DNA from 3 places in the Paenibacillus beijingensis genome. Region 2 is predicted to be linked to each of the others. Evidence: predicted binding sites of a transcription regulator. Region 2 holds the regulator's gene; each other region holds the start of a gene.
What was found. The regulator Rex, encoded in region 2, represses fermentation and respiration genes when NADH is low (regulators of the CRP and FNR family bind a similar motif). The targets are predictions, from matches to a motif close to TTGTGAAATATTTCACAA.
Positions count from the first base shown of each region.

Region 1: a site for Rex is predicted at 3,013-3,030, ahead of VN24_RS08765 (DUF1641 domain-containing protein). Genes of this name have one in related genera too.
Region 3: a site for Rex is predicted at 1,270-1,287, ahead of VN24_RS14185 (cytochrome ubiquinol oxidase subunit I). Genes of this name have one in related genera too.

Region 1 covers NZ_CP011058.1:1,963,921-1,971,613, reverse strand. The annotation lists gene VN24_RS08780 (MFS transporter) at 1-681, shown strand, start outside; gene VN24_RS08775 (ParM/StbA family protein) at 1,046-2,242, shown strand; gene VN24_RS08770 (hypothetical protein) at 2,298-2,744, shown strand; gene VN24_RS08765 (DUF1641 domain-containing protein) at 3,158-3,586, shown strand; gene VN24_RS08760 (NAD(P)/FAD-dependent oxidoreductase) at 3,602-4,783, shown strand; gene VN24_RS08755 (MFS transporter) at 4,940-5,791, shown strand; gene VN24_RS28125 (sporulation protein YjcZ) at 6,301-6,429, opposite strand; gene VN24_RS08750 (Leu/Phe/Val dehydrogenase) at 6,816-7,693, shown strand, end outside.
Region 2 covers NZ_CP011058.1:5,433,682-5,441,374, forward strand. The annotation lists gene VN24_RS24505 (3-hydroxyacyl-CoA dehydrogenase family protein) at 1-851, opposite strand, end outside; gene VN24_RS24510 (AAA family ATPase) at 1,101-2,600, opposite strand; gene VN24_RS24515 (hypothetical protein) at 2,593-3,129, opposite strand; gene VN24_RS24520 (cell wall elongation regulator TseB-like domain-containing protein) at 3,301-3,831, opposite strand; gene VN24_RS24525 (amidohydrolase) at 3,831-5,138, opposite strand; gene VN24_RS24530 (redox-sensing transcriptional repressor Rex) at 5,129-5,773, opposite strand; gene dinG (ATP-dependent DNA helicase DinG) at 5,770-7,693, opposite strand, start outside.
Region 3 covers NZ_CP011058.1:3,122,897-3,130,589, reverse strand. The annotation lists gene VN24_RS14185 (cytochrome ubiquinol oxidase subunit I) at 1-1,194, opposite strand, end outside; gene VN24_RS28205 (GIY-YIG nuclease family protein) at 2,057-3,349, opposite strand; gene VN24_RS14175 (NAD(P)/FAD-dependent oxidoreductase) at 3,533-4,483, opposite strand; gene VN24_RS14170 (MFS transporter) at 4,679-5,887, shown strand; gene VN24_RS14165 (hypothetical protein) at 5,936-6,301, opposite strand; gene VN24_RS14160 (Cof-type HAD-IIB family hydrolase) at 6,361-7,134, opposite strand; gene VN24_RS14155 (acyl-CoA thioesterase) at 7,169-7,582, opposite strand.

The DNA.
Region 1 (7,693 bases), 2.3 Mb from region 2:
ATCGCTTTTATCGTGCCCGAATTGAAACCGGCCCAAGACGCGGGTGCGCCATCTTCCTTGTTCGGAAGATACGTGCCGTTAATAAAGAGCGGAACCGCTCGCGGGGCTTTTCTCGCTTATTTTTTATTTCAGTTCGGCAATTTTGCCGCTTTCACGTTTATCGGGAAGTGGCTGACAGACCGGTTCGGCATCTCGGTCGGCGCAGTGGGCGGCGTGATCGTATTTTTGGGGCTCGGCAATTTGGTCGGCAGTTTTGGGAGCGCAGCAATAATCAACAAATTCAACCGTTTCAATACGATGGCCGGTGCCATTCTGCTGCTGATCGTATGTTTTCTCGTCCTGCCCCATCTTCCTGCGCTTGCGGCCGTCGCAGCCGTTTACTTGATCATTTTTGCCGTTCTCGGCACGATCTTTCCGCTCATGATGGGGATGCTGATCTCCTTGAATCCGGCCGTTCGGGGCACGATTTCCAGTCTCGCGAATTCCGTCATGTACGGCGCGACGACCGCAGGAGCCTGGGTGGCGGGCCTCTTGTATGCGTTGTTTAACGGGTTCGCGGCCGTTGGCCTGATGACGGCGGTTAGTATGGGAGCTTCGCTGCTTGTCTTTATGGCCAGCGGGGTGCTTGCCGTGCAAGGCGCACCGAAAGAAGCCGCAAAGCTGAACAACAATAAGGCGTAGCCGTAACAATGCTTTCTACATGTTCCGAACCGGAGACGGGATCATTTTCCAGCCCAAATGGGGAAGATTTTCTTTGGCAGAGGCAGGAAATAGAGAGAACCGCGCGAAATCATATAGAGTAACACGATTGTCAATCGATCCGTTTCCCGCCTACGATAAGCGTCATGATGCGGCCGCAGTACATATTAGACCCGGTTAAGGCCGTCTTCGCCAACGAATGCAGCATGGGAAGCAGAGAAGCCGATTGGCCATTTTGTGTCTGCCGCTTGAAGTATTCCGAAGTAATACCAATTTTAACCGTTGGTGCTGCCTGGTGTTACTGAATGAACCGATGCCAAGTTAACCAAAAGGGAGGAACATGTTTATGTCGTATCATTTTCTGATAGGGAACGATAATGGAAACAGCGAGCACGATATCATCGTGGATGGAAAGCTGATCCGTCAGCCCAATGTATACTGCCAGGTGGACAAGCTGCCGTGGAGCGAGGATTTGTCTCCGGAGAGCTTCATCCGCAACCTTCATGAGCAGCTGATCGTAACGATCGATTCGCCCTCGGCGAAGCCGGGTATGTATTATATCGGCAAGTTCGCGCTGGTGAGCGGCGAGCTGCTGGACAATATGCAGATCGGCATCGATCAGAAGAGTGAATTGGACCTGCCGATCGTCAACACGCTGGCGCAAATCGCGGCGGTTGCGGTGCAAAAGTCGTATGAGGAAAACAAGCAAATTCCGGAGAAAGTCGAAGTTCGGGCGGATATGGCCACGTGCTTGCCGGTGACGCAGCATACCGATGAGTCGGCGGCCAAATTCGAGTCCAAATTCACGGCCGGCACGCATCATGTGACGGTTCACCTGAACAAAACCCGCGTTGCGGTCAACATCGTCTTCGAATATGTGAAAGTCATCCCGGAAGCGACGCCGGTCACGTTCGCCCTGCAAAAAAACTCCGAAGGGCATTGGCGCGAAGGGGATATTTTCGCCGAATTCGTCGAAACGTACGGGCTCGAAAAAGATTTTACCGGCGCTTATTTCAAGGATAAGCGCATTCTGCATACCGATATCGGCGACGGATCGACCGAATATCCGATCACGGAAGGGAACAAGTTCCTGCGCCAGTTCGTGCACGGCAGCCATCACGGCGCAGGCTATGCGATCGAAGAAGCGCTGGACGATTTTAACCGGATCATCCATCTGCCGGACAGCCCGCGCCAGTTTTACAGCGACGTCATCAAAAACCCGGGCCACAAATACCACGGACGCGCCATTAAGACGCTGAACCGCCCGCTGGAGGGCCAAGCCCGGCATATCGTGCAGAACATCCGCAAGCAGCTGACGAAGGCGCGCAACGAAATCGACATCATTTGCGTCTACGGCGGCGGCAGTATTCTGATGCGCACGCAGCTCTACCCAATGCTGAAGGAGCTGTGCGACGAGCGCGAAATCAAGCTTCTGTACATTCCGGCCGAATATGCGGTCACGATGAATGCGGAAGGGCTGGACGCTTTCGTCCACGGCAAAATTTTCGAAAAGCTGAAGAGCAAAAACATGCAAGCCGTGTAAGGACGGGCGGCCGAAATAACGGCGCCCTCGCGCCGTCCGATCGGGGTGAAACGAAATGAAACGAAACAAGCAGCCGGGCGAGAACATCAGCCTGAAGACGAAGAAGAATGAAGCGCCTGAGGTGATGGACTGGATTAACAGCCAGTCCAATCTGATGGACTCGATCCGGTATTTGATTGAAAATGAAGTGCGTCAGTTCGGCGTGCGCAACCTGCAGCAGTTGATTCCGGCCGACCGGAGCGGGCTTGCGGCGGGCGCTGTGCTGGCCCCGCTGGAGACGGCGGCAGCCGCGCAGCCTGCGGCAGCAGCTGCACTGCAGATTGCCGCACAGGAGGAAGCGGCCGCCCGGACGGTTGCCGGTGAGACGGAAGAAGCCGTTCAGCCGGCTGTCGCCCGGTCGGAAGCAGCGATAGAGACGGCTCCGCCGGCGGCGCCGGAAGAATCGCGCAAGCCGCTTCCGGAAGACGATATTGATGAAGAAGATATCGAAAGCTGGATATAATAACAATGAGCGGAAGAGGATGAAGCCTTGTGGCGGAGCCCGCTTCCGCTTGCTTCTGTATTCTTTTGCACAAAAAAGTCGATTTTCCGACATTTTTGTTTTGCAGTTCTCGGCGACAAGTTGTAAAATGGTCGATAGAAGGTTCCGTGCCGTGCCTGGCCGTAATTCGTACCGGGTAATCGTTACTGAAGACATCCCTCCTGTCGCATTTGGTCGTTATAAATGAGATCAAGCGGAGTTACGGGTATACAAACTTGTTCTTCCGTTTATGTGAAATTTGTAACAATCCTTTGCCGACAAGGAATGATGCCCTCTACCCTACCGCGTGAAGATCATTTGCAAATGATTGAACGGCGGTCAAGTTTTCAGGGGGCGGAACAGATTATCCCAGAGCAAAGGAGGAAGTTTTTACTATGTCTAACAATCAACAAACGGCTACTTCCGTGGCTACCGAAACTCCGGCTGTACAGAAGGATATTCTCGATCAACTGATGAAACCGGAAGTTCAGCAGTCGCTGACGGTGCTGGTCGATAACCTGCCGAAGCTTGCTGAAATGGTGACGCTGCTCACCAACTCTTACGACGTTGCGAAATCCCTGGCGACGGACAAAGTTTTGATCAACGATTTTGCGGGTGGTATCGGCGAAGTCGTCAAGCCGCTGGTAGAAAAAACGAAAGGCGTCGCGCAAGCGGCGATTGAAGCGGGCGACAAGGCTCAAACGGAAACGAACACCATCGGTCTGTTCGGACTGCTCAAACTTCTGAAAGACCCGAATGTACAAAAATCGTTGCGCTTTACGCAGGCTTTCCTGGAAGCGCTCGGCGAAAAGCAAAATAAGTAGAACGGAGGAATAGTCATGGCGAAGCAAATTCTGATTCTGGGCGGCGGCTACGGCGGTCTTCTGACTGCGCTGACGGCCCGCCAACATTTGTCGGCACAAGATGCGACGATTACGGTCGTCAACCGTTACCAATCGCACCAAATTATTACCGAGCTGCACCGTTTGGCTGTCGGCAATTTGTCCGAGAAGGCTGTAGCGCTCCCTTTGGACAAGCTGCTGAAAGGCAAAGATATCGATCTGAAAATCGGAACGGTTCAAGAAATCTCGCCGGATTCGAAGCAAGTGAAGCTGGCAAGCGGCACGACGCTGACGTACGACGCGCTTGTCATCGCACTGGGCAGCGAAACAGCTTTCTTCGGCATCCCGGGCCTGCAGGAGTACAGCTTTACCCTCAAATCCGTGGACGATGCGAACAAAATCCGCGCGCATGTTGAAGAGTCGGTCGTCAAATATGCGAAGTCCAAAAACAAAGCGGACGCCACGTTTGTCGTGGGCGGCGGCGGTCTGACCGGCATCGAGCTCGTCGGCGAATTTGCCGACATGCTTCCGGGTCTGTGCCGTAAATACGGCGTCGATTTCGAAGACATTTCCATCTACTGTGTCGAAGCGGCTCCAAGCATTCTGGCGGGCTTCCCGGCGGAGCTCGTTGAGCGCGCCCAATCGTCCCTGGAAAAACGCGGCGTTCAGTTCAAAACGGGACTGCCGATTACCGAAATGAACGGTGCAACCGTATCGCTCAAGGACGGAAGCACGATCGAAACGAATACGCTCGTTTGGACCGGCGGCGTTCAAGGTAACTCCGTTGTTGCAAACTGCGGCATCGAAGTGAACCGCGGCCGCGCGACCGTTACCGACGTGCTGCAGTCAACCTCGCATAGCGACGTGTTCATTGCCGGCGACAGCGCCGTTGTTATGAATGAGGAAGCCGGACGTCCGTTCCCGCCGACGGCACAGCTCGCTTGGCAAATGGGCGAGACGATCGGTTACAATCTGTTCGCGTACTTCAACGGCACGAAGCTGGAAGAGTTTACGCCGGTATTCTCCGGTACGCTCGGCAGCCTCGGCCGCAAAGACGCAATCGGCATGATCGGCGGCAACCAAACCCGCCTGAAAGGTCTGCCGGCTACGCTGATGAAAGAAGCGAGCAACATGCGTTATCTTTCGCACATTAACGGTCTGTTCGCGCTGGCTTATTAAGAAGCGCGCAGCACCAAAGCCTGTCAGGGCGCTCCGGAACATTCCGAGGCCGCTCCGGCAGGCTTTTTTGATGCCGCGGAGGTGAAAGTGTTTGCATAAATTAAACCTATATAAATCACCCAAAACCAATTATAGTTTGGTTTCGGATGATTTTTTTTGCATTTAGTAACTAAATTCATTTTTTCCCAGCTTGGCTCGACCATCGGCACGATGGTGTTTGCGTTCTATTTGCTGGACCGGTTCTCGGGCCAGCCCGGTTATGCTTCGATGGCCGAGATGGTTTATTCCGCTCCCACATTGCTCGTCTTCCTCATTTTGTTTCTGCGCAGCGCTGTGGCCAAGTTTTTCGCACCGGCGGAAAGCGCCCTGATACAGGGTGTATTGAGCAAAGAGCAGTATGTGCAGGCATCGGGAATTAATCAAATGCTGTTCGGCGTATTTACGCTGTTCGGAACCAGTCTTGGCGCATTAACCTATACGGCGGTCGGTATTACGGGGGCGGTGGGCATCGACGGCTGCGGCTTTGCGGTCCTCCCTCTTTTTACAATGAAATATAAGCTTGCGGAGGGCCATTACGAGACTTATGTGTCGCTGTTTACTCTCTTTCTTGGCATCGGCTTTCTGCTCGGCAGCGTAATCGGGTCCGCGCTTGTACAGCGGTTTAAGTTCCACAATGTCATTATGTACGGCATGCTGCTGTGCGGCTTGTTGACCGCTTTGCTCGGAATCGTAAATCATGCATGGCTGTATTTGGCTGTTGTGCTGCTTGCCGGTATTATTATGGCACCGGTCAATATGGCGCTCGGCGGCTGGCTGCCGCAGCTGGTGGAGTCGTCCAAAATGGGACGCGTCAGCGCCTGGATCGATCCTGTCATGATGTTTTACCAGACGCTTATGCTCGGCATGATCACGCTCTTCTTCCCCTCCATATTGTCGCTTGGCATGATTTACAGCTTTCTGGCCGCTATTCAGATGAGGCGGCAGCTGCATATCGCCGCGCTGCGATGAAAGACAATTGCTTCAGTCGATTCATAAAGCAATTTATCGATCTCGATTTGTCGAATTAAGGTTAATTTCGTGCAAAAAACAGATTAATCTGATGACGGAAACAGTGCGGGCTTTGGGACGATTTGTTAAAATATAGCGGTAAAATGACGGCTAATAGCCTAAAATGACGGATCAGCTCTGGAACTGCCTGCTATTATTTGTCGGAAACAGAGGCGATTTTTGTGGATTTAATAGAGACAAAAAATCAAGATGTGCATGAAAGGCGGAGCAAAGGCCAGTTTACATGACGGTTCTTTGTTTTTTGTCTGTTTAATAGGCGCAGATAAGGAGAATAAGCTTGAATAGAGCGATTGATTCGAATAGAATTTGCATATTTGTAACGAATCTGCGTTTGTGAGCGGGAGCCTCACCCTTCCAAGGAGCGCTGGAAGGGTGAGGCTCTTTTCCGATCCGTTATTTCGGATTTGCAATCTCTCAAGTGCTATATGAAAAATCTTTCGTTTGCGTTCTTAACAGAACAGGAACGCTTTGGTAATGATAACCAGCAGGATAAACAGAACCAAAATGGCTCCAATGCTTGTAAAACCGCCATAACAAGGTGTTCCGCAACCCGTGCCGGCTCCGCCAACGTATGACATGTTTCATTGCCCCTTTCGTTTGGTATGCCATATCATACGGGGAGGGAGACGGCAATGTTTGGGCGCATGCCGCAAATGTGCGAATGCCCCCGGTAAGTGGATACGCCGATTGGTCGTGTCCGCACCGTCGGCAGCGAGGCAGATCAGCCCCAGAACTCCTGCTCGATAAAGACTGCGCGCTGGAAAGGGAACCGTACGCAATCGTCTGCAATCGGAAACAAGACGCTCCAGGCCTCTGACCGGGAGTGACAGGTGCACCCTGCCTCCGGCATAGACGGCTGCCCGGCAGAAACATATGCCCCTTGCCTGCGGCATATAATATAGTCTGTGCTTGTGCCGCCGCTGCTTACGATCTGCGGCTGACAGCAGGCTAAGGAGGGGAAGGCATGAATATTTTCCGGGAAATAATTGATCTCGGATTTGAGCAAGTCGTCTTTTGCCATGACAGAGAAAGCGGTCTGAAAGCGGTGGTAGCCATTCACAGCACGAAAGCCGGCCCGGCGCTGGGAGGCTGCCGGATGCGGGCTTACATGTCGGAAGACGAAATGATCGCCGATGCGCTGCGGCTTGCCCGGGGCATGACTTATAAAGCAGCGGTATACGGATTGAAGTACGGCGGGGGCAAAGCAGTTATTTGGGGCAGCCCCGCAACCGATAAAAATCCGGATAAATTTCATGCGCTGGGACGTTTTATCGAAGGACTAAACGGACGCTATATCACCGGACTGGATATGGGAACGACCGTGAGCGATATGGATGTGATCCGGCTGGAAACCCGTCATGTAACGGATACGAGCGGGTCGATCATGGCTAAAGGTGATTTTACGGCGGAGATGACCGCTTACGGGGTGTATCTTGGCATTAAAGCAGCCGTTAAACATCGGCTTGGATGCGACGGAGTCGGCGGGTTAACGGTCGCCGTGCAGGGGCTCGGCAAAGTGGGCTGGCGGCTGTGCAGTTACTTGCACGAAGCGGGGGCCAAGCTGTTTATTTCCGATCTGAACAAAGAAGCTGCGGCGGCAGCGGTTCGCATATTCGGAGCGCAGCAGGTGCCGCCGGACCGTATATGGATGCAAGCTTGCGATGTATTTGCTCCGTGCGCGCTTGGGGGCATTTTGAATGATCGGACCATTCCGAAGCTGTGCTGCGCGGTCGTGGCCGGCGCCGCCAACAATCAGCTTGGCCTGGAGCGTCATGCCGACCTGCTGCAGGAAAGAAATATTTTGTACGTCCCGGATTATGTCATTAATGCCGGCGGGATCAT
Region 2 (7,693 bases):
TCATATTGGAAAAACCCTGCGCCCGATTTGACGCCGAGCTGGCCTGCACGCACCATTTTTTTCAATATAAACGATGGCCGGTACTTCAGCTCCCCATATTCGCGGAACATTGTCTCCAGAGCGGCTTCAACGGAATCGAGCCCGAACCGGTCCGCCATTTCGAACGGCCCGTGCTGGAACGAATAGCCGATTCGCATCGCACTGTCAATATCTTCAACCGAGGCGGTTCCTTCCTCGAGTACATGAAGGGCTTCGTTAATGAAAAGGCAAATGAGGCGCGTCGTAATAAATCCGGGCGATTCAAACACCATGACGCCTTTTTTATCAATAACCTGTTCCACAAATTGTTTCGTCCGGTCAAACGTCGAGTCGGACGTTTTCAGGCCGCGCACAATCTCGACCACGTCCACCTTGAACACGGGATAAACAAAGTGCATGCCGATAACCCGTTCAGGGTGTGCCGTTACACTGGCGAGCTCCGTCAAGCTAAGCGTCGACGTGTTACTTGCCAGAATGACGTCCGGTCCTACGATGCGGTCGATTTGCTGGAACACGCTCTTTTTCCGTTCCAATTCTTCGGACACGGTCTCAATAATAAGCTCGCAATCCGACAGCTCCTCCATCGCTTCGCAGCGGTTAATCCGGTTAAGAATAAGCTTCTTCTCCGCCTGCGTGAGAGCCCATTTTTCAATTTGCTTATCAAGGCTCATTTCGATCATCGAAATGCTGTAGTTCAGCTTTTCTTTCGTCTGCTCAAGCAGATAAACATCCAATCCTTTGTAAGCCAGCATTTCAGCAATGCTTTGTCCCATTGTGCCGGCTCCGATAACGCCTACTTTACGTACAGTCACTGTCATTCTCCTCTTTGCGGGTTTCTCTCTTTAAGTTGCCACACCATTGAAATCTTAAGCCCTTATCCCATAAGTTTATAACGTTTTGACGAAAAAAAGAAGACGGACAAAGCGTCCGTCTTAAGATTGTCGAAATTTGAACCGTTTTTCGCGGATTATGCCGCTATTTTTGTTTTATTTGTGAATATTCAAGATAAAAAGGAGCGCTGCAGCTTGTCGGGTCAACGGTTAACACCCCATACGGCTGCGTTACGCGCTTTGAATCCCGGATGAAGTCATCATATCGCGGAAACGGTCGCCGTGCAGCGTTTCTTCGGTGATGAGGATGCCGAGCGAATGCATAAACAAATCGCGCTGTTCGGCAAGCATCCGTTTCGTCCGATCCATTAACCCGTCCAAAATGGAGCTTGTCACTTTTGCCCAGCCGTCGGGCGTCATCATGCTGGCGTCAATGATGCCGAGCTCGGTGAGCCCCGATTCCACCATCGTGCGTACGATGCTCATCGCCTGGTCGAAATCGCCGCGCGAGCCGGTGCTGCGGCCTCCGTAAAACATTTCTTCCGCAGCCGCTCCTCCAAGCGCGATCATAATTTGCGCTTCGAGGAAATCCTGCGTGTACAGGTAACGGTCCTGCTGCGGGTTGTGCCGGACGTAGCCCAGCGCCTGTCCGCGCGGGGAAAGCGCCACCTGCGACACGCTCCCGGGGCGGACCATCTCGGCGGCGATCGCGTGGCCAAGCTCATGAATGGCAACGCGTTCCCGCTCTTCGTTTGTCGCTTCACGGTCGGTCTTCTCGCCCATCATCACTTTGTCGATCGCCATCGACAAATGCTGCTGGCCGATGAGCGGCTTCGCTTCGCGGAGCGCATAAATGGCCGCTTCATTCATGACGCTTTCCAGCTGGGCGCCGGAAAATCCGAACGATTCTTCCGCTACCCGTTCAAGACTGGCATCTTTAGCCAGCGGCTTGTTGCGGCCATGAATATTCAAAATATGCAAACGCCCTTTCTTATCCGGCAGATCGACGCCGATATGGCGGTCGAAGCGGCCCGGACGCAGCAGCGCGCTGTCCAGCATTTCCTTGCGGTTGGTGGCGGCGATGAGCAGAATGCGCGGCGATTCGTTCGTATGAATGCCGTCCATCTCCGTCAGCAGCTGATTGAGCGTTTGATCGTATTCGCGATGCTGGCCGCCGTCGCGCTTGCCGCCGATGACGTCGATCTCGTCAATGAAAATGACGGCGCTTGCCTTGCCCGCCTTCGACGCCTTTTTGCGTGCTTCCTTAAACAGGTCGCGGATCCGTCCGGCGCCGACGCCAACATACATTTCCACAAATTCGCTGCCGGATGCGGCGACATAAATCGAGTCCGTATAATGAGCGGCGGCTTTGGCAAGCAGCGTCTTCCCCGTTCCCGGCGGACCGGTCAGCAGTATGCCCTTCAGCGGCCGGATGCCGAATTTGGCGATTTCCTCATGGCGAACGAGAAAATCAAGCGCTTCAATCAGCTCCTGCTTCGGGCGCTCCTGTCCGCCGATATCGTCAAACGACAGGACGGCCGGAGCTTTTCCTTTCGATTCGCGCGCGCCTCCCGCAGCGGCAAGCTGTCCTCTGGAGCGCAGCACATAAAAGATGCCGCCGGCCATCAAAATGGCGAACACAATCGGTAAAATATTAATGCCGCGAGTGAGTAAGAACAGGAGCAGTACAGGAACGAAACCGGCCAGTATTTCCCATTTATACTTACGCACCAGGCCACACTCCTATCTTGTCGCCGATTCTCGGCAGTACGATATATTTGACGGCCGAGTCCAGTTTCATCGTAATATATACATTCTTATCGTCCATATCCGACGTGACAACAAGTCCTTTGTGCGTCCGTTCCAGCTTCTCCATCGCTGCAGGTATTTCCGAATAGCGCCTGCTCTCCATCGCTTCCGCAATGGTGAACAGCTCACCCGACCAGATCTGATCCAGCTTGGCGCTGGATTCGCTCGTAATGTCCAGATTCAGCTTACGGCCGCCAATCGCGTTCTTGCCTTTCTCCGCAATCTCCTCGTATAAAGAACGGAGATCCGCATCGCTGCCGAGCGTCAAGTTGACCGTAACCGTATCCGTGCCTACGACCGGCTTGACCGATTCCACACCGGGAAGCGAACCGATCGCTTTCACCAGCGGTCTTTCTACCGCCGTATGCTCATACAGATACCAGCCGCCGAACAATAAAGCAGCGGTTACGATCATCGTCGTAAACACGGGCAGCAGCTTCAGCTTCAACATGATGAATAATGCCCCCTTCCTGCCTGGTAGCCGACTTATTCGCGGCTAATCGGTATATTACAATTGCTATACTCTAGTATATCATTGTTGAAAAATAAAAGTATAGTTGAGCTGCAATAAGGAAAGTATACCATAGCGCCAGCGGCGGGGGGCGTGTAATATCAGGAAACGTCAGGTTGAATATTTTGCCGGCAGTCTATAAGTCTCAATCAAATTTCCGCTGCGGAAATCGTAGAAATCGTAGAAATATTTGCGCGCCCCGTTCTCGATGCGGGAATAGAGCAATTCCCACGCGGGCTCCCCATTAATCATGCCGGAGATCGAATGGGTAATGTCCACGTCCGGACTTTGCGCAAGCAGCCGGTCGCGGATGCTCTTCGCCGTTTGGGCTTCCGAAGCCGGAATGGTGCTCAGCACCTTCCCGTCTCCATACCAAATGTAGAACGCTTCGCCGGAGCCGTTCACGCCGCGAGTCACCCATACTGTCCGGTCCCACACATATTTGTGCGCCTCATCTACGGAAGCCAAGCTTGCTTTTTGCTTGACTTCGGCCATTATTTGAGCTTCTTCGCTCCAGCGCGGCGCCTGCATCGAACGATACTCTGCATTGAGCAGCAAGACGATGATCAATGCGAGAACAGTAATGAGCACCGTCCACTTGGTGCGCGACATGAGCGGCGGCCGTTTGTAATCCGACCTCATCAGCCGTTCAACAGCCTTTCAAAACATTGCTGAGCTTCATATTTAATCCGCTCCTCGTCGAGCAGCGTGCATTTTCCGCCCTTCACAACCTGGCGGCCGTCTACCCATACGTGCGCAACGTCGCGGCCGGAAGCGGAATAGACCAAATGCGAAACCATATCGCTTTGCGGATAAAAATGCGGTTGATCCGTATCCAGCGCAATCAAATCGGCCTTCATGCCGGGCTTGAGCACCCCAAGCTTATCGCCTTGACCGATCGTGCGGGCGCCGTACACCGTCGCCATGCGCAGCGCTTCAGCAGCCGGCACGACCGTCGGGTCGAAGCCGGCGCCTTTATGGATCAGCGCAGCGAGGCGGATTTCGTCGAACAGATCGAGGTTGTTGTTGCTGGCAGCGCTGTCCGTTCCGAGCGAGACGGTTACTCCGGCGCGCAGCAGCTCCGGCACGCGGGCGACGCCGCTCGCCAGCTTCAAATTGCTTGCCGGGTTGTGGGAAACACCGACTCCCCGCTCCGCGAGCAGGGCGATTTCCTCATCGGTCAAATGAACGCCGTGCGCCACGAACGACGGGCGCGAAAACATGCCGAGCTTATCCAAATGCTCCACCGGACGGCAGCCGTAATCGCGCACGTTCTGCTCGACCTCGGCCGCCGTTTCCGACATATGCGTATGCATCGGCAAATCGAGATCGTGGGCGGCCTGGACGAACTGCTCAATGAAAGCGGGCGGACAAGTGTACGGAGCATGCGGAGACATCATCGTCGTAATGCGCCCGTCTGCCGCTCCTCTCCAGTCCTTTGCGAACGATACCGCTTCTGCGAGCTTTTCCTTTTGCACTTCGGGCGGACAGAGCCCGATCGCGCCGCGCATCAGCACTCCTCGCAAGCCGGCCTGCTCCACCACCTTCGCCACTTCGTCCATCCGGTCGTACATATCGACGAAGGCGGTCGTGCCGCTCTTCAGCATTTCGATAACGGCCAGAGCCGTTCCCCATTTGACGTCCGCAGCGGTAAACTTCGCTTCCATCGGCCACATTTTGTCCTGCAGCCATACCTGCAGATTTTGATCGTCTGAGTACCCGCGCAGCAGCGACATCGCCGCATGGCCGTGCGTGTTCACAAGTCCGGGCATGAACAGGAGGCGGCGGCCGTCCACTTTGTCCGTGATTTGCTCCGATCCTTCGGGAGCCTCCTCCCCGACATATACGATCTTGTCGTCCTCCACGACAAGATAGCCTTTCACTAGCGGGTTGCTCTCATCCATCGTAATGAACGTCCCGTTCTCGATTATCCATTTGCTCATTCGTATTCGGTCCCTTCCCTGTCCATATAATAAGCCAAGCTCAGCAGCTGCGTCGTGAAATCGGCGTAATGAATCCGCACGTCCTCGGTCGATTTCAATACGGCCGGCGCAAAATTCAAAATCCCTTCAATGCCCGCTTCCACGAATTGGTCCGCTACATTTTGCGCTTCGGATGCGGGGACGGTAATGATGCCGATCCGGATGTGGCCCTGCTCGACCGTCTCCTTCAGCTTGTCCATCGGCAGCACCGTAAGCGAGTTGATCGTGGTCCCGATCTTGTCCGGGCTGGCATCAAAGATGGCGGTAATCTTCATGTTGTCCTTCAAGTAAGTATTGTAATTGCACAAGGCGTGCCCGAGGTTTCCTGCGCCGACGAGCGCGACGTTCAGCGTCTGGTCGAGCTTTAATATTTGGCGGATTTTTTCGATCAAATAGGTGACGTCGTAGCCGATGCCCTTGCGGCCGAATTCGCCGAAATATGCAAGATCTTTGCGGATTTGAGCGGGATTGAGCTCCAGCTTCATGCCGAGCTCCTGTGAAGATACCGTTTGCACATCCCGCGAAAGAAGCTCGTTCAACACCTGCAAATAGACCGGAAGCCGCCGTACGACGGCTTCGGATATCGTTTTGCTCATCTTCATGGTCCTGTTTGCGTCTCCTTTCGCTCCTCCGACAGCCATTCTCTCATCCGCGGCACCATCTGCCCGACATGCATATGCTCGATCTTCGGACCCGGAAGCGAATAAAGAAAATATTTGCCGTAGTACGTTTCGATTACCCGGGTATCATAGATCAGGACAATCCCTTTATCTTTGGCGGTCCGGATCAGCCTGCCGAAGCCTTGCTTGAAGCGGATGACGGCCTGGGGAATCGACAGCTTCATAAACGGGTTTTGCTTCGCCTCCTGCAGCAGCTCCGCTTTCGCTTCCTGCAGAGGTTGATTCGGAGGCTGGAATGGCAGCCGGACAATCGCCAGGCAAATCAGCGCGTCGCCCGGAATGTCGACCCCTTCCCAGAAGCTGCTCGTGCCGAGCAAGACCGACGCCGGCTGCTGCCGGAACCGTCTCGTAAGCTTGCTCCGGTTGCCGCTGTCAATGCCTTGCCCGAGCACGTTGATGCCGCTGCCGGCCAGCGCATCTTTCAGCGGGTCGTATACTTGCTTCAGCATCCGGTAGGATGTGAACAGCACAAGCATCCGGCCCCCCGTTTCGCGCGCCGCTTCGGAGAGCGAATCGACGAGCGCGCTTAAATAAGCCGGATCCGGCGTGGCCCCCTTGAGGACCGGAAAATTTCGCGGAATCATGACAAGCGCCTGATCCCGGTATTGAAACGGAGAAGGCAACTGCACCGTTTTCAGCCGTTTCTCATCCAGTACGTTCAGCCCGAGCTGCTCGCAAGCATACTGAAATGACTTCTGCACGGAAAGCGTTGCGGACGTCATGACGACACTCTTTTTTACATCGAAAAAATATTGCCGCAGCTGCTCGCTCACGTCTGCAGGAACCGCAAAAAGATGGACCGACTTGCTGCGGTACGACGCGCTCGCCTCGATCCAATACACCGTTTCCGGCTTATCCGCCCGCACGAACAGGCGCAGCTCATCCCGCAGCCGGGCCGCGTCTTTGACCGCGCCGCTAAGATCGGTCAGCGTCCCCTGCAGCGACGAATCGTCCAGCCGGTCTTTCATTTCCGTAAACAGCTTTTCCAGCGTCTTGGCCGCAGAGTTCAGCTCCGCAAACAAATTCGCTTCCTCGGCGGCGATCGCTTCCCATCCCTTCGGCAGCTGCCCGGCGCGCAGCCGGTATACGGCCTGACCGGTTTCGCTTTGTGCGGACGGTGACGATCCGGCGAGCTGATACAGCATTTCGAACAGCCGGTCCCACATCTCCTTGAGTTCTCCGAAAACGGGCACAATCGTATCGATCGTTTCCGTCCAGGCGGGAACTTTGTCGTCGCTCTCGCCCGCAATCCTTAAGCGCAGCTGCGGCAGCAGCCCGCTGCGGGAGTCTTTTGCCATCCGGGTAATGAAATTGACAAGGGAAAAATAGGAAAGCTGCAAGCCAAGATGCTTGCCCGCTACTTCCTCCAAATGATGCGCTTCATCGATGACCAAAAATTCATACGTCGGAAGAAGCCGGTTGTCGGCGCGAATGTCGGTGAACAGCATGGAATGGTTCGTAATGACGACATCGGAAATGTTCGATTCCTGTTTGGCGCGGTGATAGAAGCAGCGTTTGAACCACGGACATGCCCGGTTCAAGCAGGAATCGGCATCGCTGGCTACCGTTTCCCAGAAATCCCCGCCCTTGTTGCCGAAGTTCAGCTCTTCCTGGTCCCCTGTTTCCGTCTCGCCGAGCCAGACGGTCATTTGGGCGGCCGTCAGCCGGTCTTCGGCGGGCGAAACAAAATCGTTTGTCTGAATTTTACTTTCAAATTTGCGCAGACAAAGATAATTGCCTCTTCCTTTGAAGACGGACGCTTTGAACGGAAAAGGAAGCACTTCTTGCAGCAGCGGCAAATCACGCTGCCGGATTTGCTCCTGCAAATTGATCGTATGGGTG
Region 3 (7,693 bases), 2.3 Mb from region 2:
CTGCAGCCCGAATACGATCCACGGCTGCCTTCCGATCTCGGTCATGATCCACCCCGCCGTATTGGCGATAAACGGCAGCCCAATTGCGGGCACCATCCAGCGTAAATACCGCTTTTGCCGCTCAAGCCGTTTGCGCATCACCGCGATCGTGCCGTATAGGCCGAGCAGCACCATCAGTCCTCCGGCAAGCACCATAATCCGGAAGCTCCAGAACGTCGTCCGCACGGGCGGGATGTAATTACCGGGTCCGTACTGCGCTTCATACTGAGCCTGCAGGTCTTTAATGCCCTGTACTTGGCCGGTCAGCTTGTTGTACGAGAGTACGCTGAGCAAGCCCGGGATTTCGAGTGAAAAATCGTTCTTTTGCCCGCTTACGTCAATGCCCGCAATGACCGTCCACGGCGCGCTGTCGCCGCTCGTTTCCCACAGTCCCTCCGACGCCGCCATCTTCATCGGCTGGCTTTGGACCAGATGCTGCGCCTGGTCATGGCCGACGATGGCGACCAGAATGCTCGATATGAGCGCCACCACAATGGCGATCGAGAAGGACGGCTTAAAAATGTCCAGCTGCTGCTTTCTGAGCAGCTTATAGGCGCTGACGCCGGTCATAAACAGCGCTCCAGTCGCAAGCGCGCCGAACACCACATGCGGAAATTCCAGCCAAAGCTGCGGATTGGAGAGCAGCGCGCCGAAGCTTACCATTTCCGCATGGCCGTCCCTTATGGCAAATCCAACCGGCTCCTGCATGAAGGAGTTGGCCGTCAAAATCCAGAAGGCCGACATCGTCGTGCCGGCCGCCACAAGCCAGATCGAGGCCAGATGCACCTTTTTCGGCAGCCGCTCCCAGCCGAAAATCCAAACCCCCAGAAACGTCGATTCCAGGAAGAAGGATACGAGCGCTTCAACGGCAAGCGGCCCCCCGAACACGTCCCCGACGAACCGGGAATAGTCGGACCAGTTCATGCCGAACTGGAACTCCTGCATAATGCCGGTTACGACGCCGACCGCAAAATTAAGCAGAAACAGCTTGCCCCAAAATTGGGCCATCCGTTTGTAGACATCTTCTTTTTTGACCACATACAGCGTGTGCATAACGGCAATCAGAAAAACGAGGCCGATTGATAACGGCACGAACAAAAAATGATAGATCGTCGTGATGGCGAACTGCCACCGTGCCAAATCCAAATGATCCATTTGCGCTTACTCCTCCCAGTCGATACCGCATAACCTGAAATTTGTTTCCAGCGTACCATATCGCGCGGCGGACTTTTGTGATAAAAATCACAATCTTGGCGCTAAAAAGAGCGGACTCGAAACAGCGGACACTCGCAGAGCAGATGCGTTGTTGATTGTTCGGATTCAGAACAACAATAAGCATCCTGCACAAGGCAAAATGCCTTGCGGCTCATCATACCGGCAGGCAACCCGCTCGACAGCAAAGGCGTGCGGCGCCCGGTTAGACTAGGAATCGACTCGCTTCACAGCACCACGCTTTTTCCATGTCTCCTGCTTCTCCAAGCTTTTTCCCTCCCCCATTTATTTCGACGCAAAGCGGAAATCAGCGACACCGCACGTTTAGGCTCCATTCAACTCAGCCGGTTCGATTCGTTCCGTCTGAGGGAGTCGATGGATCGCAGGTTATTTCCTAACGGCTGCCATTGCCGCTAATTGAACGAAAATGGCCCCTTTGAATTTCTAACGGAGATGAGCGCTGTTATTGGTTGCAGGAATAGCCCTGTTTGAGCGGAAACCATCAGATAAGGTCTCTCATAACCGTTACATTTTGCAAAAGGGCATTTTGAGCACAATAACGTCATGCTTAGCCGTTAGCTCTCGAAGGTCATTCATGCATTCCGTCTGCGCGGGCTGAACCTACGACCCCATCGCTGCCAGCGATGCGCTCGATCCACCTTAGAGTTACATGATTTCCTAAACAACAAAAAATGAACCGGTCAAGGGCAGTCCCTTGACCGGTTCATTGTTAGGTTTTTTTGAAGCTTTATGAACGCTATGACCTGTCCCGCACATGACACTTTCCGGTTTCACCGCAGCAGGTTCAGGTCGATCTGCTTTCACGATCACGCTGCCGCATCCGGTAATCGTAGTTGTCCTTGCAAAGCTGCAGCAGATCATGCTTCAAGCCGCGCTTCGGCAGCGTAATTCGAAAAGGGACGCCCTTATTCCGCTCGCCCGGCCGTCTGAGCGCACGCTTGACGGCCTGCGGGTCGCCAAGCCGGTTCACAATCAGCTCGTCCGGCTTGCCATGCTCCCGGTAACGCGATATAACAAAACGGTCGCAGGCGGCATCTGTGTAACCCGGCTCCAGCTCCCGCAGCTCGAAGTCGCGAAGCATCCCTTGCTGCACTTTGGCAATCATGACGGCCGCTTCCCCGAAATAAAGCACTTCTTGGTTAAGATCCGTCTCGCGGTCGACGATTTGCCGCTCCGGAATTTTCTCCAGCGAACGGATATGGCGCAGTATATTGTCCGCTTTCTCAAACAGCAGCCGCTCTGAATAATATTCCATTTTCCGGTACATCTCCGCGGTCAGGTTGCTGCCGGAAGCGAGCAGCTCTGCGGCTTGCCTGACGGAGTCCAAGTAATCGTCTTCGCTTATTAAACCTTCACAAATCCCGCTGCACCTCTTGATATGATAAAGCAGACATACCCGTTTCGGCATCGTCGTGCATGTCCGAAGCTTGAAGTGATCGGCGACAAACTCCAGCACCTGATTGCGGAAATGAGCGCTTGCAAACGGTCCGAACCGCTGCATCGGCGGCAGCGCCGCATCCTGTTCTGGGCCTCCCGGCTGTTCTTTGGAACGCTTCCGCGAGGGCGCCTCTGACGCTGCGGCTGTCTCCCGGAAGGCTGTATCCAGCTCCGTCGATGTCGATGTCGCCGTCTCCTGAAAGGCTACGTCCAGCTCTGTCAATGTCGCTGCCTCCTGAAGGGACGCGTCTAACTCCGTCGACGCGGCTTTCTCCTTCTCCCTGCGGTCGCGGAAAAACACGTCCAAACGCGGAATCCGCTCCTGCGTCAGCATGAGATAAGCGTAGCCGCTGTTATCACGCTTGAGCGCCCGGTTGTAGGGCGGCTTATGAATTTTGATCAAATTATTTTCGAGCAGCAGACTTTCGGTCTCATTGTTCACGAGGATGACTTCGATCGAGTCAATCTCGGCGACGAGCTCACGCAGCCGCTTGCGGGTATGATTTTGATAAAAGTAGGATTGCAGACGGCTTCGCAAGCATTTCGACTTACCGACATACAAAATGCGTCCCGACGCATCCTTCATGATGTAGCATCCGGGCCGCATCGGATAGTCGCCGGCATTAAAGGCAAACGGCATCGGCCCAATACCCCTCCGGTCGTTTCAGTTACGGGAATCTAATCAAACGCTTAGCGACAAACATTTGTTCCCGTAACCTATTTTACCGAACGTGCCATAAAAAAGAAATAGCCCGTCTGAATTATCTGATCTGCTGCACGGGCCGGGCAGCAGATCAATCTTCAGCCCGCCTCTTCTGGGCCATCAGGTCTCAGGGCCGCTTGCAGCCACCAGCGGCGCCAGCGCCTGGCTGCCTTGCGGCTCAATCAGGCTTTTGTGGATCCAGATCGCCGCCTGGCTGCCGTCTCCCATCGCAATCGCCGTTTGCTCGGAATGGGCAAGCACGTCGCCGGCCGCCCAAACGTTCATTACGTTGGTCATTTTGGTGCGGGGATCGGCCAGCACGTGACGGTTGGCATGCAGCCGGACGCCGAGCTGCTGCGCCAGATTCGAGCGCACCTCGTTGCCGCCGAAAGCGACGAAACCGCGCTCGGCCTTAAGTGTCCTGCCGGACGCCGTTACGACGCCGGTCAGGAAGGAACCGTCCCGCTTCAGTTCGCGGACCGCTTCGTTTACGTATTCAACGCCGCTTTTTTCCATTTGCGCGATCAGTTCCTTGTCCACGCCCGTCTGCTCATGATTGATATAGACCAGATTGCGGGTCCAGTACAGAAGCGTCAGCGCCATTCTCGCTCCGACGTTGCCCGAGCCGATGACGAGCGCCCTCTTCCCGGTCAGTTCATACCCGTCGCAGTCGGGGCAAACATAGATGCTGATGCCAAGGCATGGCGTCAGCTCCCCTTTCAGCTCCGGAAGCCGGTCCATGACGCCCGTCGCAAGCAGCAGCCGCTTCGCGCGGACCGTCTCCCCGCTCTCCGTCTCGACCGCGAAACCTTCATCCGTCTGCTTCGCACCTACCGCCCGACCGGAAACAAACGTTACCCCGAGCCGCTCCGCATGGATTCTCCCGTGCTGCCGCAGCTCCGGTCCGCTGATGCCGTCGGGCCATCCCAGCAAATTGTGATACTGCAGGCAGTAACTCGACCTTCCGTCGCCGGAATCGAGCACGAGCACCCGATGGTTGTATCTTCCAAGCTGAATAGCGGCCTGCAGTCCGGCAATTCCGCCACCGACAATAACGCAATCTTGCAGCATGTTCTCACTCCCTTTTTCACCACGATTAGCGTTTTCGCCTGTCCACTATTATTACCGGGCATCAGCCGCTTCTAATCCCGCATCCGCCCTTTTTTTGGTCAAGAACTTGGATCTTGGAGCTAAAGAGAGTAATATACAAGAGACTGAATGTCCGGACATGTAAAATATTTATCGATAAAGGATGTGACCGGCACGATGGCTTTCTCCTGGAGACGCAACCTGTTTGTGCTATGGGTCGGAGTGTTTTTTTGCAGCACCGCCTACTCCATTTCCATCCCGTTTATTCCGTTATTTCTGGCGACGGAGCTTGGCGTTACGAGCAACCTGTCCTTGTGGTCCGGCTTTGCTTTCGGCATTTCGTTTCTGGCCAGCGCCCTGATCGCGCCGTATTGGGGATCGCTGGCGGACAAATACGGCCGCAAGCCGATGCTGCTCCGCTCCGGATTCAGCCTGGCCGCTTTGTATTTCGCCACTTATTTCATTCATGACCCTTATCTGTTTTTGCTGCTGCGCATTTTTCAGGGGCTGCTCGCCGGATATGTTCCGGCAGCCATTACGATGGTGGGCACGGGCACGCCCGAAGATAAAGCGGGGTATGCGCTTGGCATTATGGCTACGTCCGGAGCGACGGGAGGCATCGTAGGGCCGCTGGTCGGAGGCATCGCCAGCCACCTGCTCGGCAACCGGGAATCGTTTCTGCTCTCCGGCGTGGTCGTGCTCGTCGCGGCGCTGATCGCGCTGGTGTTCGCCAAGGAAACGAACTTCAACCGTTCCGGCAAACGATCCCATGTGCGCGACGACTTGAAGGAAGCGGCGGCGAACCGGGTGTTCATCACGCTGCTTGTGCTGGTCGGACTCGGCACCTTCTCGGTTATGATCCTGGAGCCGCTCATTACGGTCTACGTGCTGCAGCTTGGAGTCAAGCAGGGCGAAGCGACATTGCAGTCCGGCATCGTGTTCTCGGCGGTTGGGCTGGCAACGCTGCTCGCCGCGCCGCAGTGGGGGCGGATCGGCAGCCGGATCGGCTTCACCAACGTCCTGTTCATCGGACTGCTCGGCGGCGGGATCGGGAATTTGCTGCAATTTTTCGTAAAAGGGTATGTCGAATTCGGCGTGCTTCGTTTTATTTACGGCTTGTTCTTTGCTGGGGTGTATCCGGCGCTGAACGCCATGATCGTCAAAGTGACCGCTCCCTCGTTTCGGGGGCGGGCGTTCAGCCTGAACCAGTCCGCCACCCAGCTGGCAACGATGCTCGGGCCGATGATCGGCGGCGTGCTGGGCGGCATCATTCCGATCCGCTGGGTGTTCGTCATTAACGGCGCCATGCTGATCGCAGCCGCGGTGCTGATCCGGCGAAAAAATTTGGAGTCGCGAGCGAAAGTCGCCGTGCGCGCCGGCAATTGAAGCGGCCGGCGGTATCGGCATATGCCTCTCATCTTCCGTCTTCGGTATTCATCCGCCGCCCATATCCTCCGCATCATAAAACGCGCAGTAGTTCTCGTCGTGATGCACAAAGCTTTCCTTATGAATGAGCAGCCGGTCAAAATCGGCCTGTACTTGCTCGGGCCAAGACTGAAATGCCGTCTCGCTCACGATAATGACGCGGCAAAACTTCAGCATCATCAAAATAAAGTAGTGGGCGGCTGCATGCAGGCTGCCTTCGCCGGAGACCGCCTTGAGCCAGACGATCTGGCTGCCTTCCATCTGCTTGAGCAGCCCTGTATTTTTGCCGTTTACGATGGACGGTTTCAATTCGGTGATGGATGAAACGAGAAACGATAACCCGCCCATTTCCACATTAAGCTCGCTGGTCTTCAAACCGCCGTTCATCCCCTTTTGCAATCAGTCGGCCGTTTGTTGGCTGTTTCCGCGCCGCTTTACAGCAAGCCGACCATTTCCAATCCGTGCCGGATTCCATCCTCCACCACATCCTTCGTTACATGCTTGGCCGCTTTCTTGACGGAGTCGACCGCGTTGCCCATGGCGACGCTGTTGTCGACATATTCCAACATCTCGATATCGTTCAAGCCGTCGCCAAACGCATACACGTCTTTTTTGTCGAAGCCGGCCAGACGGATAAATTGTTCGATTCCCTTCGCTTTCGAGCCGCCCTGCGGCAGCACGTCCATGGAGAACTGGTGCCAACGGATAAAATCGAGGCCGGGAAAATGCTCCTTATAGTGCGTCTCCTCACCGATGGTACAGAACAGCAGACATTGATAAATGTCGCGATTGCGGAAATAGTCCGCATCGAACTCCGGATGCTTTACCTTCAGCGAGCTGATGCTCTCCACGATATAAGCGTGGAATTCGGAACTGGACTTCATCGTCTCGTGGCTCATATATACGATCGGATGGTCATGGGCTGCGGCTGCTTCCGTAATGCGCTCCAGCAGCTCCGGGCGGATCGGGTTCTTCACGATCACCTCGCCCTGACGAACGACATACTGCCCGTTAAAGCTGATGTAGGAATCGATGCCGAGCTCCTCGCGGATTTCCTTGAACATGAACGGGCCGCGTCCGGTCGCGATCGCGACTTCGTGTCCCGCCCGCTGCAGCTCGGCTACCGCCTCCTTGGCCGACTGCGGAAGCTTCTTGTCATGATCCAGCAGCGTCCCGTCGATATCGAAAAAAATCATTTTTTTATCCATAAGTGCCACCCGTTTCTCCCGTAGTATAGTTTCTCTACATTGTATCGTTTCTCTCTCTTTCCAGGACGTCCCGCAGCTGCTGCGGCATCTCCCGGCTGACGCGATTGACCGCATCGATCGTGACGCAGGTGACGACCGCATCGGCGCGGATCTTTCCTTCTGCGCCTACAATTTCCTGCAGCAGCGCAAAGCTGGAGCGGCCGGCCCGGCAGGGACGGGTGCGGATCGTCAGCGCTTCTCCCTGACGGCACTCCTTCCGGTAATTCATGTTAATATTGACCATCACCGTCTGCATGCCCATTGCAAGAAAAGTGTCGAAATCCAGCCCCGCTTTGTCAAACCACTCGTCTCTGCCCCACTCCAAATATTCCAAATATTTGGCATTGTTCACGTGCCCGTTCATATCGATCTCCGTCGACCGGACGATAATGTCCAGCACACTTTCCATCATGCATCGACTCCGTTCGTTCCGATCTGCGTGCCTGCCGGCTTCCATCTGTTTTCATTATAGGGAGCGTTCGGGCAAAAAGGCAACCAGGTCGCATGATCGCCATAATGT